One region of the Alteromonas nitratireducens genome, then DNA from elsewhere that is predicted to be linked to it. Evidence: predicted binding sites of a transcription regulator. Region 1 holds the regulator's gene; each other region holds the start of a gene.
What was found. Region 1 encodes sigma-54, which starts transcription at its own class of promoters, with help from an activator protein. Its sites were predicted from a motif close to GTTGGCACGNNNNTNGNNT; they were not measured.

Region 1 (6,080 bases):
CGATGAGGGCCTCAATGGCATCCATGGCCTTGTCGGCATCGCTGCCCTCGGAGATCACGGTCACCTGCTCGCCCTGATGGCTTTCCAGCATCATCAGGCCCAGTACGCTGCTGGCATCGGCCTGTTTGTCGCCTTTTACCAGGGTCACCTGGGCATCAAACTGGTTAGTCAGCTGCACTAACTGGGTTGCAGCGCGGGCATGCAGGCCAAGCTTATTAACGATGGTCAGGGTTTTTTCGCACTTCATCAGGCTGACAACTCCCGGTGTCTGATTTGCACGTCAGGGTGAATGTCACTGAACGCCTTTGCCAGAGACTGCGCAATGAATACCGAGCGGTGCTGGCCGCCGGTACAGCCAATAGCGATAGTGACGTAACTACGGTTGTTGCGCTCCAAATGGGGTAGCCAGGTTTTCAGCAGGTTCTGAATCTGCCAGATAAATTTGGTCACAATTGGCTGTGAGGCGAGAAAGTGCTCAACCGGTCCATCCAGGCCGGTCAGATGTTTCAGATCGGGTTCCCAGTGGGGGTTTGGCAGAAAGCGGGCGTCAAACACGTAGTCGGCGTCTTTGGGAATGCCGTATTTAAACCCGAATGACTCAAATACCAGCACCAGCCGTGAACTCTTCTTACCCAGAATACGTTCCCGAATCAGTTCGGCAAGCTGATGCACTGAAAGCTTGTCTGTATCAATATATAAATCTGCGCGCTCGGCAACCGGCGCCAGCAGCACCGATTCGGCCTTTATTGCTTCTGCAAGCGAGATGTTCTGCTTGGATAACGGGTGGAGACGGCGGGTCTCACTGAAGCGCTTCACCAGAACGTCGTCACTGGCATCGATATACACCACGGTCATGGTCCAGGAGGAGGGCAGGTAGTCGAGAATCTCTACCAGCTCGTTCGGATCTTTCGGCAGGTTACGAACGTCAATGCTCACCGCAACCTGGTCGTATTCATCGACGACGGTGTGGGTCAGCGTAGGCAGCAGGTTAACCGGAATGTTGTCGACGCAGTAGTAGCCGAGGTCCTCGAGCGCGCGAAGTGCGACGGATTTACCGGACCCTGACCGGCCACTGATAATAATAAGCTTCACGATTCGCTCCCTGGGTTGTGATGCCGTTCACTGCAATGCAGTGATAATGTCGTCACTGGTACTGGCGCGACGGATGGCTTTTACGGTTTCTTTGTCGTTGAGTTTACTGGCTACCGTAGCCAGTGTCTGCAGGTGACCCTCAGTCTGATCTTCAGGTACCAGCAGGGTAAAAAAGATATCCACCGGCTGGTTATCAATGGCGTCAAAGTCGATGGCCGGAGAACTGGTCACCACAATGGCGATAACTTTTTCCAGGCCGGGGAGTCTGCCATGGGGCAGGGCGATGCCATTGCCAATCCCGGTGCTGCCCATACGCTCACGCGAGAGCAGACTGGTCAGTACGGCGGCCTGATCAATCTCGGGATTATTTTTGGCAGCAATGTTGCTGATAATCTCAAGAATTCGTTTTTTACTGTTGCACTGGACCGCACATTCGGTGCGGTCCAGGCTGACTAAGGCTTGAATATCCATAAACGCAATGAATTAATGCTTCTTCATCTTTTCCTTGTGTTTAATAACCTGCCTGTCGAGCTTATCAACCATACTGTCGATAGCTGCATACATATCGGTATCTTCTGAAGACGCAAACACTTCAGCACCGCTGAGGTGAACCGTCGCTTCGGCTTTTTGAGACAGCTTTTCTACATTAAGAATGACGTGAACGTTGGAAATATGATCGAAGTGGCGCTCCAGCTTGCTGAACTTAGTATCGACATAATTACGCAAAGAGTCGGTGATTTCGACATGATGACCGGTAAGGTTGATTTGCATATTTCGTCTTCCTTATCTTTGTGAGCCCCTAAATAAGGCTCTTACGTTGGTTAGACGGGGGGATCGCAAGCGATTCCCGGTATTTTGCTATTGTCCGCCGGGCAACCATAATTCCCTGCTCGGCCAACAATTGAGCAATCTTGCTGTCACTAAGTGGTTTACTGGGCTTTTCAGCCGCAACCAGTTTTTTGATCAATGCGCGAATCGCGGTTGAGGAACACTCGCCACCTGACTCTGTTGCCACGTGACTGGAGAAAAAGTATTTCAGCTCAAAAATACCCCGCGGTGTATGCATGTATTTTTGCGTGGTCACCCGCGAGATGGTCGATTCGTGCATATCTACCATTTCTGCGACATCATTCAGCACCATTGGTTTCATCATTTCCGGACCATGTTCAAAAAAGCCCATTTGTTGCTGCACAATACAGTTAGCCACTTTCAACAGCGTTTCGTTGCGTGACTCCAGGCTCTTAATGAACCATTTAGCTTCCTGCATGTGCGAGCGAATAAACTGGGAATCGCTGCTGTTACGCGCATTCCGGCTCATGGCCGCATATTGCTGGTTAATACTCAGTTTAGGCAGACTGTCGGGGTTAAGCTCAACAATCCAGCGACCATTTTTCTTCACCACCGACACATCCGGAATCACGTACTCCGGATCTTTGGTAACCAGGGCACTGCCAGGCCGTGGGTTAAGCGTCTGTAATAACCGCATGGCTTCACGTAACTGATCTTCCTTCAGACGGGATTTGCGCATCAGCGTGCGGTAGTCCTTGCTGCCAAGCAGATCACTGTATTCTTCAATCAGCATGCGGGCTTCAGCCAGCCAGGGAGTATCCTCTGAAAACTGTCTTAGCTGAACCAGCAGGCATTCCTGCGGGGTACGCGAACCGGAGCCAATCGGGTCGAATAACTGAATGCGTTTAAGCACACACTCGACCTCGTCCATCTCTACCGGCTCTTCGGTTTCATCTGAGTTAACACTGGCCAGAATGTCATCAAGTGGCACCGTCAGGTAACCGGATTCGTCAATCGAATCTATGATTGCCGTGGCAATGGCACGGTCGGTGTCGGAAAACGGCGTCAGACGCATCTGCCAGAGCAGATGATCCTGAATGTTTTCTGTGGTTTCACCCTGAAAAACCTGGTCATCGTCACTTGAGGGGCCAGGGGCAGGGGCAGATGACGCGGAATAATATTCGTCCCACGTACTGTCAATGGGAAGCTCATCAGGCAGGTCGTTTTTCTCTAACGCATCTCCGGCTTCTATGCTGTCACTGCTGGCCGAGACAGTCTCCTGATGATCGTCATTGTCGATATTGTTTTTTTCGGGCAGGTCATTGTCCTGACCTTCGTCAACCTCAAGTAGCGGGTTCGCATCCAGCGCTTCCTGAATTTCCTGCTGAAGGTCGAGCGTAGACAACTGCAGCAAACGGATTGCTTGCTGCAATTGCGGTGTCATTGTGAGCTGTTGACTGAATTTTAATTGTAAAGATGGTTTCATCTACGTCTTATAAGTAATGCTCGTGATTGTGTCTCTGTTATGCCGTGGCACGATGACATCTGACAACTTAACTATAGCCTGAATTGTTCGCCAAGGTATACATCCCTGACCTGTTGATTACTCAGTACCTCTTCGGCGGTGCCCTGTGCGATTAGCTCTCCGTGACTCACAATGTAGGCTTTCTCACAGACATCCAGCGTTTCCCTGACGTTGTGATCGGTGATTAGGATACCGATACCCCTGTCCCGCAGGTGCTGGATGATCTTCTTTATATCATTAACGGAGATGGGATCAACACCCGCAAATGGCTCGTCCAGCAAAATAAATTTCGGGTTGGCGGCCAGCGCTCTGGCTATTTCTACCCGGCGACGTTCACCGCCTGACAGGCTCATCCCCGTGCTGTTACGAATATGATTGATATTGAACTCATCCAGCAGCGCATCCGCCTCAGCTTCCTGTCCGTTTTTATCCAAATCCTTGCGGGTCTGGAGGATTGCCATAATGTTTTCGAGCACCGTCAGCTTTCTGAAAATAGACGCTTCCTGCGGTAAATAGCCTATACCGAGTCGGGCACGCTCGTGCATGGGAAGGTGGGTGAGTACTTCGTCGTCAATGTGGATTTGGCCTTTATCAAGCGGAACCAAACCTACAATCATGTAAAATGTTGTGGTTTTTCCTGCACCGTTCGGACCCAGTAAGCCCACAATCTGGCCAGTCGACACCGACAGGCTCACATCTCTGACGACCTGGCGGGCTTTATACGATTTCGCCAGACTTTGTGCGGTCAGGGTTGCCATAATTATTGCTGGTCCTTCTGCTGGTTCTGGTCGTCGTCTTTTTTATCTTCCCCGTCTTTCTTGTCATCGCGGGTCAGCTTTTTTATCGCCTGGGGACGGAATACGGTGGTCACGCGGCCATCGCTGTTGCCCGTGGCCAGCAACTGCTCTTTGGCCATGTCATAGGTAATTTTGTCGCCCTGAACCATGCTGGTATCCTGCTGTAACTCGGCATTGCCCTCCAGCGAAATCGTGCGTTTTATCACCTCGTAACGGATCTCTCTCGCTGTCGCTCTGACCTGCGTGCCGTCCTCCATTTTTTGTGAATAGCTGGCCGGATTGCCGCGTGCGACAAAGACTTCTCTGCCATCTCCTTCGGTCGCAATCACCTCAACCTCATCGGCATCGATAACCAGTGTGCCCTGCGTTATGCGGACATCGTCCTTAAACAGGGATGTTTTGTTTTTGCCGTCAACAAACTGCGACTTGGAATCGACTTTTATTGGTTTGCTAAAGTCGCTTTCACCGGCAAGTGTGACACCGGTAGCGGCCAGAACAACGACACTAATTGCCGGGAGAATAAACCGTTTGAACATGATCAATGAGCTCATATTGTTGTGACTGAAGATCGGCTTTAAATCCGTTGCTGGAAATCACATACCGTGACCCCATAATTTCAACGGGCTGATCAGACGTCATTTTTTTACTATCAAGGTTAATTTCAATAAATTCGGTACGAATGGTCTGCACGAAATTGTCGTTAGCCTGACTGGAAATGGTCACGTCGGAATCTAACTGAATGACATCGTTATTGTACAGCGTACCCTCTTTCGCGGTCACCAGCCAGGGTGACTGTCCCTCACCTGTGTAAACGGTGTAACGTGGCCGGCTGAAGAGCACAAAACCCAGTTGATCATAGTGCTCCATTCGGGCGGCAAAAACCTGATGATTGAGGTTACCGTCTTCATCATAAATGGTGGTCATCAGGTTTGTGGCCCGGTATGCCGGGTTTAACGCATCAATCTTCGATGATTTTTGCGGTGCGGGTTGTTCTTCCATCCAGGTCGGGATATACAGCAACACGGCGAGCACAAACAGTGCCGAAATACTGAATGTCAGCCGGCTGTTGGCAGAGTGCATCATACACTCGCTCCCTGAATGCCGTGGAGCTGATTTCTTGCCTGCAGGAGGGTATCGCAGACCTCACGCACGGCGCCAAACCCACCAGGAAGTGTGGTTACCCAGTTTGCCTGTGCGATAACGGCCGGGTGAGCGTCGTTAACCGCGATACGTACGCCGGCAAGGGCATACATCCCGGTATCAGGCATGTCATCTCCTATCACAGCCACCTGTGAGGCGCTCAGTGACAGGGTGTTACATAATGCGGTGAGCGCGGTGTGCTTATCTTCTTCACCCTGAATGATATGGGCAACGTTGAGGGCCTGCATGCGGTTCTGCACAATGGCCGACTTACGGCCCGTGATGACAGCGACCTCAACGCCATTTTTCACCAGCGCTTTCACGCCGTAACCATCGCGGGTATGAAAGGCTTTGAGTTCTTCGCCGTCGTTGCCAAGGTAAATGCGCCCGTCAGAAAACACGCCATCAACGTCACAAACCAGTAAGCGAATGTCCGCCAGTGCGGAAAAAAACGACGCATCCATATCGGTATAAAGTGTACGGATAGTAGCTGACATTACAGTACCCCCGCCCTTAACAGCATATGCATATTAAACGCACCCACCGGGCAGCGATGCTCATCAACCACCATCAGTGCACTGATATTGTAGGTTTCCATCAGGTTCAGTGCCTCCACGGCAAGAGCGTCGGCAAACGTCGTTTTGCCGCCCTTGGTCATCACATCTTCAACGCGGGTGGTATGGATATCGACACGGGCATCAAGAATGCGCCTGAGATCGCCGTCGGTGAATACACCA
Region 2 (6,080 bases), on a different contig from region 1:
GCCTTCACGATGGTGCAGATATTGGCCAGTGCATCACTTACATCAGCGTGCGCGGCGCCAGTGAATACCAGGGTAAGGGCAGTAACAGAAAGCATTGATTTCAACATGGGATATTCCTCAAAAAAACCACACCGCGTGGTCAAGCGGCGCGGATTATTCCTGAGGTTGTGCAATTAATCGACAATATTATTTATAACCAGGTATAAAAAATAATACGTCATAAAAAGGTGTGGCTCCCGGGAGGGAGCCACTGAGGCGGAGCGAACTCCGCGACCATGTTGAAATGGCTTCACATGGTGTGATTGTTATTCTTATCCGTTTTAAATACGGTCTTCGAGTTCCGCGGCGATGGGACTGTCCTGCAACCCATTCTCAGCAATCCAGGCCTGCAGGGTTTTTCCATCAGCCTCTGGCATTTCCAAATCGCGGCTCGGCATTTTCTTAACCAGCAATGTACCCGCCTCAACGGCGTTGTTCAGCACCGCGGTGCGGATCAGGCTGTTGCCGTCGCAGGTGATGCCGGTGTAGTAATCATGCAGTTTCAGACGATAATCCATTTGTACCCGACGCATTTTTTTGCGTAACTCGCCTTTGTCGTCAGCCTGAACAATCGTGCAGATGTTAGCAAGATCATCTTCAACGCCTGCACTTGCGGTACTCGCAAAACCCAGCGAGGCGATGGTCAGAACAAGAGAAGTGGTAACGTGTTTCAACATGGTTATTTCCTTCTGTTGGTGAAAATCGTTCGATGTGTAACTAATTAAAAAATAAACAAACCGAACAAAAAACATGCATCCATATACGTAGTTATGTTTTTTTATACCCAGCTTTATTGGCAGGTTTTGCAAGTAGGAATGAATTTAACTGTCTATTAAACAGTGGGTTATGGTATTTCCTTTTGGTGGTGAAAAAGGATGGGGTGTGGCGTTTGTTGTAGTTATTAATTAGATATCAAAGTGTTTAATGTGGAGTGATGCGTGTTACTGATCAAATCTGTACGACTTGATGTTATTAAAAAAGCGGCAATAAAGCCGCTTTGGAAAAATGACTGACAATCGCTATATTCGCTCGTCAATGACTCTGACAATGGGACTGTTCTGCAAGCCATGCTGATTTGCCCAGGTCAGCAGCGTGAGACCATCCTGCTCCGGCGCCGTGAGATCACTTTTCGGCATCATTCTTACCAGTAATGTGCCAGCCTCAACGGCATTACTTAATAATGCGGTTCGGATAAGGCTGTTACCGTTACAACTCACACCGGCGTAATAATCTTTGAGGCTTAACCGATAGTTTGATGTGACGATACGCATTTTATTACGTAGCTGTCCTTTATCATTTTTTTCAACCAGATCACAAAACCCAGAAAGTGTTTTTGAGATGTCGGCATTGGCATAGCCTGATACCCCGGCGGCGCACAGTATCACTACAGTTTTTATTATTTTTTTCATTTACAACAACGTCCTGCATGGCAATGACTTCCCTTATGCGCCAGTAAATGCCATTACATACCGGCGGGACAGTAAAAAAATGATACGCGGGTATCAAAAGTGATACCCGCCAGAGGGAACTGTCTAGTGCGGTTTATAAGCCGTCGCGATTTCTACGATTTGTTCACGCATCCACTTATGTGCATTGTCATGGTCTGCACTCACATGCCAGTACAGGAAGTACTCTACCGGTGGCACATCAAAGGGCAGTTCGTAAATGGCTAAATCGTAGTGTTTTGCAAGATGGTAGGGCAGGCACGCTACCAGATCAGTTTTCGCGATGGCGCTGGGTACCGTCAGAAAATGCTGACCGCGCATGACTACCTTGCGGCGTTTACCCAGCTTATCCAGTGCAATTTCAATCGGACCGGCACCGGATTTACGATGAGAAACATTAATGTGACCAAGCCGCAGGAAGGTATCCAGGTCGAGCCCTTGCTTTAAGGCCGGATGATTTTTTCTCGCCATGACGACCAGTCGATCCTGGGCTATTTTTTCTTTGCGCAGGTGAGGATCGGTAAACGCCGATGCGTCGGCAAAAAAGTCGAGATTACCACTGGCCATGGCAGAGACCACCTGACTGCGGGCCAGTTCGTAATTGGTAATGCTGATATTGGGGGCGAGATTCTGAACGCGCGCCATCAAACGGGGCAGAATCACGACTTCCAATAAATCACGACTGGCGAAATTAAATGCTTTTTCTGCAGTAAGCGGGTCAAAAACCTGGCTCTCCTGAACGCTTTTTCGCAACAGTGCCAGCGCCTGGCGGGCAGGGACAATAATATTCTGTGCAACCGGGGTTGGGGTCATTGAATGCCCGGTACGGACAAACAGCGGGTCGTTCAGCATTTCTCTGAGACGCGCCAGTGAGTTACTGACGGCTGGTTGCGTAATACACAGTACGTCGGCGGCTTTTGTGAGGCTGCCTGCCGTATAGATAGCATCAAAAACGGCGAACAAATTAAGGTCGATTCGGTTTAAATTCATAACCACATCCTGAAGTAACGGTGTTGGCGCAACATTTATAAACCTATATTATTAAAACTTAGTTGTAATATTCAACCGCTTAATAGTAGTGTGAGAAAAAAAGTTAAGAGTGGGTTAGTAAAATGAAAACATTGTCTATGTTAAAACCCGGCGACAAGCTGGAAGAAGCTGAATGGCGTACGATTACTCAGGACGCAATTAACCGGTTTGCTGATGCGACGGGCGACCATCAGTGGATCCACATCGATCCTGAGCGATGTGAGAGAGAAAGTCCGTTTGGCACGACCATCGCTCATGGCTTTATGACGGCGTCATTGATGCCCTGTGCATTCGATAATGTTGTTGCGCCGGACCCGACGATTGCACAGGTGATCAATTACGGTTTGGATACGCTGAGGTTTCTTGAGCCGGTAAAATGTAATGATGCAATCCGGTTTTCATTTGTGCTGGAAGAAATAAAGGAAAAAAAACTGGGCATGCTGTACCGAATGAAAGCCGACTGTATTAATCAGCGTACCGGTAACCCTGTGCTGACCGGTCAGTTCCTGATGCTGGCGGTGCCTAAGCCAGCCTGATGGGCGTAATACGCGTACCAGAGCTATTGCTCTGGTACGCAGTGGGCGTTATGAGGCGTCTTCTGCCGCATCCTCAACGGCATCACCGGCAGACTCAATGTCTTCACCCAGCCCTTCAACCGTTGCACAGCCGGTGACAACAAGTACACCGCAAATCAGTAAAAACGCGTTCACCCGTTTTATTAACGACAATAGCGTTAGCTTACCCATTGTTTCCTCCTTCTTTTGTCATAGCACAACACCTGTCAGTGTCTGACATGGTGTGAAAGAACCCGAGAAGTGGCCAATAGTGATTATCAGCAACATGAATGTTCCCGTTGAGCACGCAGAAAACATGTTACAGCGTGTAACTATCCCCCTGATCATTGTCATAATGTGGATCAGCAGAACAGCCTGGCGATAAGGCACCTGGCAATCTCTTTGTTCGTCCTCTATCTGAGAAATCAAATTCTGTTCCAAAATGAAATTGTTGTAAGTTATTGAAAAATATTGACTATATTTTTTGCATTCATGTGTGGATTGCCCGGTAGCGTAATTGTTACCGGCGTTATGTGCGTTTTACAGGGCGTTGAAGACGAGGAAATCGCCAGAAATTTGCGCGTTATCTGGTCAGACCATCGCTTAAACTAATGAAAACATATTATTTACATTCAATTTACAAAATGGGATATGCGTCTTACCATCAATGATGAGACAGACAGTCGTCGTCTCAAATAACAAGCAGACAGTTCAGTGCTGATCGCTTGCGGCAACAGTGACACGCCCGGGTAGTGATTGGCCTTAAACAGTGGAACCACACAATGAAAATGAAAACGCGAAAAAAAGCGCTTGCTGCGTTAATCAGTTCAGCTTTGTTCTCTACGTCATTTGTACTTCAGGCACAAGAAAACCAGGAAGAAGAAACAGCCGAGAAAAAAGAGGTCGAACTTATCCTGGTCACCGGTAGTTTTGTTCGTCGCAGTGACAACTTTGACTCTCCCTCACCACTTGCAGTGGTAGACAGTGTTGCTATTGATGCGATTGGTGCAAAAAACATCGCCGACATTACGCAAACGCTGACCATTAACACCGGTGCTGAGAATAACCCTGATGCGTTCACGCAGAACGCAACGGCGGGTACCTCAAACATTAACCTGCGTGGTCTGGGTGTGGCTTCCACTCTCGTGCTGCTCAACAACCGCCGTCAGGTGGTTACCGCTCAGCAGACCAACGAAGGGTTAAACTTCGTTGATACCAGTTCGCTGGTACCGATGATTGCCATTGACCGCATGGAAGTGGTAAAAGACGGTGCGTCCGCACTGTACGGTTCTGATGCGGTTGCCGGTGTGGTTAACTTTATTACCAAGCGTAATTACGAAGGTGCCATGGTCACCATGGACTACCAGGACGGCGCACACGGCGACAACAAAGAGTACGTACTGCAGGGGCTGTGGGGTATGTCTGGTGACAAGGGCAATGTGATGGCTGCGATCAGCTACACCAACCGTTCACCGTTATTTATCTCAGACCGCCGTCTGAGCCGTCCTCAGGACGACACCAGTGCGCTGGGTAACCCCGGTTCGTACTTCCTGCCAATTCCTGGCTTAGGCGCAATTCCGGTAATCGACCCGTACGGCTGTGAACAGTTCGGAGGGTATCCTGACATACGCGCACCAAGTGGCACACTGCCCGGTGGTCTTGAGGTTGGTCTGTGTGGCTTTGACTTCGGTCCGTATTATTCCTATGTGCCTGATGAGTCCCGCCTGAACATGTTTGTTAGTGCAGTTTATGAACTGACAGACGAGATCACCTGGCGGGCTGAATTTGGTGCGGCCCGTAACCGTGCAGAACGTGGCGGCGCGCCAAGCTTCCCGATTCTGACGTCACCTATTGTACCGGCCACACACCCGCAGAACCCGTTTGGTACGGCGGTGAGCTTCTTTGGCCGTGCTGAAGGTAACGGCTTCCAGGGCGATCCGGCGAATACTGAATCGGATACTGTTCGCTTCAGCACCAGCCTGACCGGTGAGCTGGGCGCAGGTTTCTGGGAATTCAGCTATACCAAGGCAACCAACGACTTCCTGTTCCGTGTACCGGATGTACTGAACACTGAATTCCAGCTTGCTCTGCAGGGCCTGGGTGGTGCGCAGTGTAATCCGCTGACCGGCACACCAGGGGTAGGCAACTGTGAATATTTCAACCCGTTTGCCTCGTCGTACACCACGGCGCCGAACTCTCAGTATGTGATTGATTCATTTACCGCCGAAGAGGTTATTGATTCTAAGAGCGACCTGGAAGTGGTTGAAGCGTTCGCCTCATTTGACGCCTTTGAAATGGATGCGGGCTATGCCGGTCTGGCGATTGGCGCGCAGTATCGTAAAAATGAGCTGAGTCAGGATTATGACGCACTGGCAAACCAGGACAGCTTCACCTTCGTTATCGGTAACCCTGATATCGCAGGCGAAATTGATGTCTGGGCGCTGTTTGCCGAACTGGCCCTGCCGATGACCGATGACTGGGATGTCCAGGTGGCTGTTCGTTATGAAGATTACGGCGGCAGCATCGGTGACACCATTGACCCTAAACTGGCAATGACCTATCGCGTGAGTGACGAGCTGTCGCTGCGTGGTTCGGTGTCTACGTCATTCCGTGCACCTACCGTGTTCCTTAGCCAGGGTGGTTCAACCAGCCTGCAGCAGCTGATTGACCCGGTGCAGGCGGCACAGGCATTCGTGGCAGTGCGCACTACCGGTAACGAAAACCTGAAGCCAGAAGAATCCACTGCGTGGAACATCGGCTTCTCGTACGAGCCAATTCGTGACCTGTCTGTAGAACTGGATTACTGGAACTTTGAGTTTGAAGATCTGATTATCCAGGAAAACGCGCAGGCAGTGCTCAATGCAAATCCAACCAACCCGGATCGCGTTGTTCGTGCAGGCGACCCACTGACTGGTCCGTTGGTTCAGGTCTTCAGCACCTTCGTCAACGCAAGTTCGCTGGAAACATCGGGCCTTGATTTTGTATCAAGCTACCGTATGGAAACTGAAGCGGG
Region 3 (6,080 bases), on a different contig from region 1:
ATGCTTAAATTCGTAAAGCAGGACGGTATATGTGTCGTTCCAGAAGCCGTCATAGGGTGAATGACTGAGCTTGTCAGTAATATCGACATCGGCGGCTTTAAGCGCCTCGATGAGACTGGCTTCCAGTGCTGCGACTGACTCATGACGGGTGGCTGATGAGTGTACCCAGCCCAGGCGCACCTGACTCAGCGGCGTCTTTGTAATATCACTCAGCCCGGTGCGTGTGATGCCTTCTTCACGGGTGGCGCTGTCGCGCGGGTCTTCAGACTGCATCGCTGCCAGAATGATGGCCGCATCCATCACCGATGCCGTCATCGGGCCGGCGGTATCCTGGGTGTGCGATATAGGTACCACGCCAAACCGGCTGACCAGCCCAACGGTCGGTTTCATGCCGACCACACCGTTCATTGAGGCCGGACACGTAATTGAGCCGTTGGTTTCTGTGCCAATGGCGGCGACAGCAAAGCCGGCAGCAACGGCTGCACCTGACCCTGAGCTTGAGCCGCAGGGTGTACGGGAAGGATCGTGTGGATTACGGGTTTGTCCGCCTACCGCACTCCAGCCCGACGATGAGCGCTCTGAGCGCATATTAGCCCATTCACTTAAGTTGGTTTTACCCAAAATCACCGCTCCGGCGTTACGAAGATTGGCTGTGAGCGTGGCATCCCGTCCGGTCTGCATGTTGGCAAAGGCCAGTGAGCCCGCCGTGGTGGGCATATCAAGGGTTTCAATGTTGTCCTTAATCAGGATGGGAATGCCGTGCAGCGGGCCACGCAGTTGCCCGGCCTTGCGCTCTTCATCCCGTTGGCGCGCGATATCCAGTGCCACTGGGTTGGTGGTGATGACCGAGTTATAGGCGCCATCCTCTGCCTGAATGCGGCGCAGATAAAAGTCGGTAAGTGCTTCAGAAGTCAGGCGGCCTGCCCCCATCTCTTCCTGCAGTTGCAAAATGGTCATCGACGTCCATGGCGCTTTGTCGGGAGCGCTTTGGTGACGGGTTGTGCAACCAGCAACAAGCACAAGTGAGACCAGCAAAAAAACAGCGCGCAACAGCGTAAACATAAACAAACTCCCGGTAGCGTAGTAAAGGCGGTAAACAGGCAACAACCTAACAGTAACGTTGTAATGCGCAAAAAGTGTACTTATTTTTGCTCGCGCTTTTGTGAATTGTTTTTAATGCGTTCGCGGATATAGCCGTCTATGTTGCTGCGTTCCGAACAAGTGAGCGTGCCGCCGGTAATGCCGCTGAGTACTGCGATGGTCTTATTCACCGCACTGTCACAATTCACAATGGTGGGTTTAACGGCACCAGGCACCGCGTCCGGCTCACTGCTTGCACGTGGGTCGATCAGAACGGGCGAGCGGCGCAGGCGGCGGAAATTCTCAGCGGCCTGCTGGCTGTCCTGTTGCTGCCGGGCAGCATCGTACTCACTCATGTACTGATTAAGTGCTGCTCTGGGATTGAACCTGCCGGCCTCCCGGTTGCGCTCAGATGATGTGTCAGCGTGTGTTTGTTGTGAGGCGGGTGGCTGTGGGGCCACCTCGACGGGCGCAGATTCAGCTCTCAACGGCTCAGTGCTTACCGGTTCAATGTCTGGCGGCACGTTTTGCTGTTTAGGTGAGGGCGCGGGTGATGCTTCAGGCGTCGCCGACAGTGTGGCTGGCTGAGGCTGGAGCACAGGGATGATCAGTCTGGCCTGTATCGGTGGCGCTTTCTTCGCCACCGGGCGGGCGCTGTGCTGGCTGAATAACAGTAAAACTGCGCCATGCAGCGAAAGCGATACGATCAGGGCGACCCACAGGGTACGGGAAGGCCGTCGGTGAACCGGCAAACGTCCGTGTTGTGGCGGTAGTATCAGGTCAGGCGTCATCATACCCACAAACAGACCGCCAATAGTCAGAACAAGTTCCGTTGGGGCTTTACAAACACGCCTGACATGCATGCGTGGTTTCGGTGCAGCAGAAAGCGGCTGCACCATAATGGTGCTAAAACCGCACCGTTTGTTTCAGCTGATTTTAATAACCTGTTGATATTCATGATTTTTAATTTGTGGCACAGGAATTGTGTTACTCACAGGCAAACAACGATACGTGCGATAAAACCACAACATACTGGGAGCAACACTCATGAAACTAGTCACAGCAATCATCAAGCCGTTCAAGCTGGATGATGTTCGTGAAGCCATTTCAGAAATCGGTATTGACGGCCTGACCGTCACCGAAGTGAAAGGTTTCGGACGTCAGAAAGGCCATACCGAACTCTACCGTGGCGCGGAATATCAGGTTGATTTTCTGCCGAAGGTGAAACTGGAAATTGCGGTTAAGGACGATCAGGTTGAACGCCTGGTTGAAGCCATCGTCGGCGCGGCGAAAACCGGCAAAATCGGTGACGGTAAAGTCTTCGTTTACGACCTTGAACATGCCGTGCGTATCCGTACGGGCGAGTCTGATGGTGATGCGATCTAACGCCACCCTGAACACATTGCGGAGAACTCTATAATGGAAATCACATTTGAGCTTGGGTACGCCTTAGATACCTTCTACTTTTTGATTTGCGGTGCACTGGTTATGTGGATGGCAGCAGGTTTTGCCATGCTGGAAGCCGGCCTGGTGCGTGCTAAAAATACCACTGAAATTCTGACTAAAAACATTGCGCTGTTTGCCATTGCCTGCACCATGTACATGGTGTGTGGTTACGGCATCATGTACGGCGGCGGAGACTGGGGCCCGTTCCTGAGTGGCATTATGGCTGACGGCGCGACTGATGTCGCAGAAGATCCTGCCACCTATGCACCCTCAGCAGACTTCTTCTTCCAGGTTGTGTTTGTGGCAACCGCCATGTCTATTGTGTCAGGTGCCGTTGCTGAACGTATGAAACTGTGGGCCTTTCTGGCGTTTGCGGTTGTCATGACTGGCTTTATTTACCCAATGGAAGGTGCATGGACCTGGGGCAGCGAGGCGGTGTTTGGCATGTACACGCTGGGTGATCTGGGTTTCTCTGACTTTGCTGGCTCTGGTATTGTCCATATGGCGGGTGCTGCTGCCGCATTGGCAGGTGTACTGGTACTGGGCGCCCGTAAAGGCAAATATACTGCAGACGGTAAAGTCAATGCGATTCCGGGTGCGAACCTGCCGCTGGCAACACTGGGTACCTTCATTCTGTGGATGGGCTGGTTTGGCTTTAACGGTGGTTCAGTGCTGGCGACTGCCACGGTAGAAAGTGCTAACGCTGTCGCCGTGGTGTTCATGAACACCAACGCCGCCGCAGCCGGTGGTACGATTGCCGCGTTGATTCTGGCGCGCATTCTGTTTGGTAAAGCGGATCTGACCATGGCACTGAACGGTGCACTGGCAGGCCTGGTAGCTATCACGGCAGAACCATCAACGCCAACGCCGCTGCTGGCAACTTTGTTTGGCGCGCTCGGTGGTATTCTGGTGGTCTTCAGCATTGTCACGCTGGACAAGCTGAAAATTGACGATCCGGTGGGTGCGATTTCAGTACACGGTGTGGTTGGTCTGCTGGGTCTGTTACTGGTTCCGGTGACTAACGATGGATCAAGCTTCTCTGGTCAAATCATTGGCGCGCTGACAATCTTCGTTTGGGTATTTGTCACCAGTCTGGTTGTGTGGCTAATCATCAAAGCGGTGATGGGCGTCCGTGTGAGTGAAGAAGAAGAGTTTGAAGGCGTGGATCTGAGCGAGTGTGGTCTGGAAGCTTACCCAGACTTCACCGGCAGCCGGTCTTAAACCCTGGTCTGAACAGATGACCGAATAACGAAAACAACAACATCTGTCTCACTTCCTTTAAACCCCGCGTTAGCGGGGTTTTTTTATGTGTTTATTTCAGTGTGATGATAAGTATAAACAGGGTGTCCTTTATTTCAGCGGCAACTGTCCATCCACACTGACGGCAAATGCGTTTGACGAGATGCAGGCCCTGACCGAGGCCCTGACTGGTATTTGCTTTTACCTGCGGAGCCAGGATATCCCCATCGGGCAGCACGTCCACCGGATTTTTAAAAATAAGCTGCTGTCCTTTCATCTCAATGGTCAGTGATACCGTGCTGGCATGGTTCACCACATTATCCAGCAGGTTGTTGATCAGAATGTGCAGCAGGTTTTTGTTGCAGGTAGTGCGGCAGGTCGGTGGCACCGTGATGGTCAGCTCAGCGTTCTCGGTACTGCAAAACGAGAAATGATTAACCACGCAATGCTCAATTTCCTGACGCAGCGACAAGGTCTCAGTGTCGACAGACTCTTCCCGCGATAATGCGAGCAACACGTTCAGTGATTGTTCAATATCGTTCACGGCCGTCTTCACACGTGACACAGAGTCTGCGTCCAGTGAGGTGTCTGAACGCAGTCTGCTGGCAACCAGCTTTAGCACAGCGACGGGCGTGCGAAGCTCATGGCTGATGTCGCGGGAGAAGTCCGTTTCGCGCGCTAACGCGGCATGTAAGCGGTTAAAACTGTCGCTGATAGTGTGAGCAAGGTAGCCAATCTCATCGTTGGCAAAGTGCTGCTCAAACGTCAGCCTTGTTCCCTCGGTCTGGTTTGATACGCCCGATGCAATATGCTGTAAGGGATTCACGACCAAATGTGCAAGGTAGCGAGCCAGTATCACTGCACACACTACCATCACCCCCAGCACCAGCAGGATCCACGGAATAAGTTTCGGCAGATAAATTTTTGATATCTCATAAGACGACACATTGGCCGACAACAACCAGAGTTTGTTGCCCAGCGCTACTTCCCGCAGGTGAACGGTGCCGCCATCATCGAGGGGAAATTCAATGCGCTGAGGAGACTGGCTGTGCAACTGCTGAATGCGTTGAGGTAATGCTTCCCATCCCGGATGCAGCGTCATAAAAGGAATGCGAGGACTTACCACCTGTCCTGTTGAAGTAAACTGTTGCTCGATATAGCGCGCTTCCTGTGCAACCAGCTGGTTAAAGATATTGTCTTCAATCAGCCAGGCATACAGGATCAGCAGGCTGATGAAAAACAACGAAACGAACACCGTGAAACTGATTATCAGCCAGCGGATCTTGCGCCGGATAGAATCTCTGAACATCATTTTACACCGATAACCTGAAGCCAATACCGTGGATGGTTTTAAGCATGTCTGTTGCAAAGGGCTTGTCGAGCGCCTGGCGAAGTGTGTAGATATGCGAGCGGACCGCGTCGCTGTCGGGGAAGTCCGGGCCCCAAACCTTTTGAATGATTTCCTGGCGGCTCACCGCGTTAGGGTACGCCTGCACCAATAGCTGTAATATCTGAAAATCGGTACTGCTCAGCTTTACGTCGGTTCCATTGCGTTTTACTACCTGCTGTCTGGCATTAAAACTCAGCTCACCAATGATGACCGTTTGCGACTGGTGCAACTGGTGCCGGCGCATCAGTGCCCGGCAACGGAGTAACAGCTCATGATGATCGAATGGCTTTGTCAGGTAATCGTCGGTACCGGCGTCAAAGCCCCGGGTTTTATCCTCGATACTGTCTCTTGCGGTGAGCATCAGAACCGGTGGCACGGGGTCGATGTGTTCCTTGATAAACTGACAGATATCAATACCGCTCATATCGGGTAACATCACATCCAGAATGACCACGTCATAGCGGTGATCGGTAATCAGTGAGACAGCCTGTTTTCCATTCGCAGCGTAATCCACCTCAATTCCCTGATGTTCCAGAAAATCGCAGATTTCCGTCGCAAGCGCCCTGGTATCCTCTACCAGTAGTAACCGGGTATGTTCATTCATGGGTTATCACTTATTTACTGTCTTGCTGTGATGCCGGCAGCATGTTCAACGGCGGCCTGAATATCAGCGTCAGTGCCGGCGCTTATCTGTTCACTGGTTATTGTCACACGAATATCCGGCTTCACGCCGCTAACCTCCGTACTGCCATCAGGCCTGACCAAAAGACGCGTTGCAACGTAGGCGCGCAACTCTGAGTGTGGAAGGTTGAACAGGTTTCCCTGGGCGGTCTGGTTAGCATAGCCGCCTGTCTGGCGACCAACAAGCGTTGCCATGGCGTTATCTTTTACCGCCGTGGCAAACACAATGGCCGATGAATAGGTC

Region 2: AB1N33_RS00545 (entericidin A/B family lipoprotein) is a predicted target of sigma-54. The motif match lies at 3,491-3,509, and genes of this name have one in related genera.
Region 3: glnK (P-II family nitrogen regulator) is a predicted target of sigma-54. The motif match lies at 2,050-2,068, and genes of this name have one in related genera.

The regions. Positions count from the first base shown of each region.
Region 1 is NZ_JBFNPK010000015.1:36,987-43,066, forward strand. It holds gene AB1N33_RS12870 (HPr family phosphocarrier protein) at 1-247, opposite strand, end outside; gene rapZ (RNase adapter RapZ) at 247-1,092, opposite strand; gene ptsN (PTS IIA-like nitrogen regulatory protein PtsN) at 1,120-1,563, opposite strand; gene hpf (ribosome hibernation promoting factor) at 1,576-1,863, opposite strand; gene AB1N33_RS12890 (RNA polymerase factor sigma-54) at 1,892-3,367, opposite strand; gene lptB (LPS export ABC transporter ATP-binding protein) at 3,439-4,164, opposite strand; gene lptA (lipopolysaccharide transport periplasmic protein LptA) at 4,167-4,754, opposite strand; gene lptC (LPS export ABC transporter periplasmic protein LptC) at 4,708-5,286, opposite strand; gene kdsC (3-deoxy-manno-octulosonate-8-phosphatase KdsC) at 5,283-5,840, opposite strand; gene AB1N33_RS12915 (KpsF/GutQ family sugar-phosphate isomerase) at 5,840-6,080, opposite strand, start outside.
Region 2 is NZ_JBFNPK010000001.1:114,145-120,224, forward strand. It holds gene AB1N33_RS00520 (DUF3718 domain-containing protein) at 1-107, opposite strand, end outside; gene AB1N33_RS00525 (DUF3718 domain-containing protein) at 321-716, opposite strand; gene AB1N33_RS00530 (DUF3718 domain-containing protein) at 1,059-1,448, opposite strand; gene AB1N33_RS00535 (LysR family transcriptional regulator) at 1,572-2,474, opposite strand; gene AB1N33_RS00540 (MaoC family dehydratase) at 2,597-3,049, shown strand; gene AB1N33_RS00545 (entericidin A/B family lipoprotein) at 3,098-3,259, opposite strand; gene AB1N33_RS00550 (TonB-dependent receptor plug domain-containing protein) at 3,850-6,080, shown strand, end outside.
Region 3 is NZ_JBFNPK010000003.1:58,145-64,224, forward strand. It holds gene AB1N33_RS04190 (amidase) at 1-1,062, opposite strand, end outside; gene AB1N33_RS04195 (hypothetical protein) at 1,143-1,979, opposite strand; gene glnK (P-II family nitrogen regulator) at 2,128-2,466, shown strand; gene amtB (ammonium transporter AmtB) at 2,500-3,747, shown strand; gene AB1N33_RS04210 (sensor histidine kinase) at 3,839-5,077, opposite strand; gene AB1N33_RS04215 (response regulator transcription factor) at 5,079-5,759, opposite strand; gene AB1N33_RS04220 (S41 family peptidase) at 5,774-6,080, opposite strand, start outside.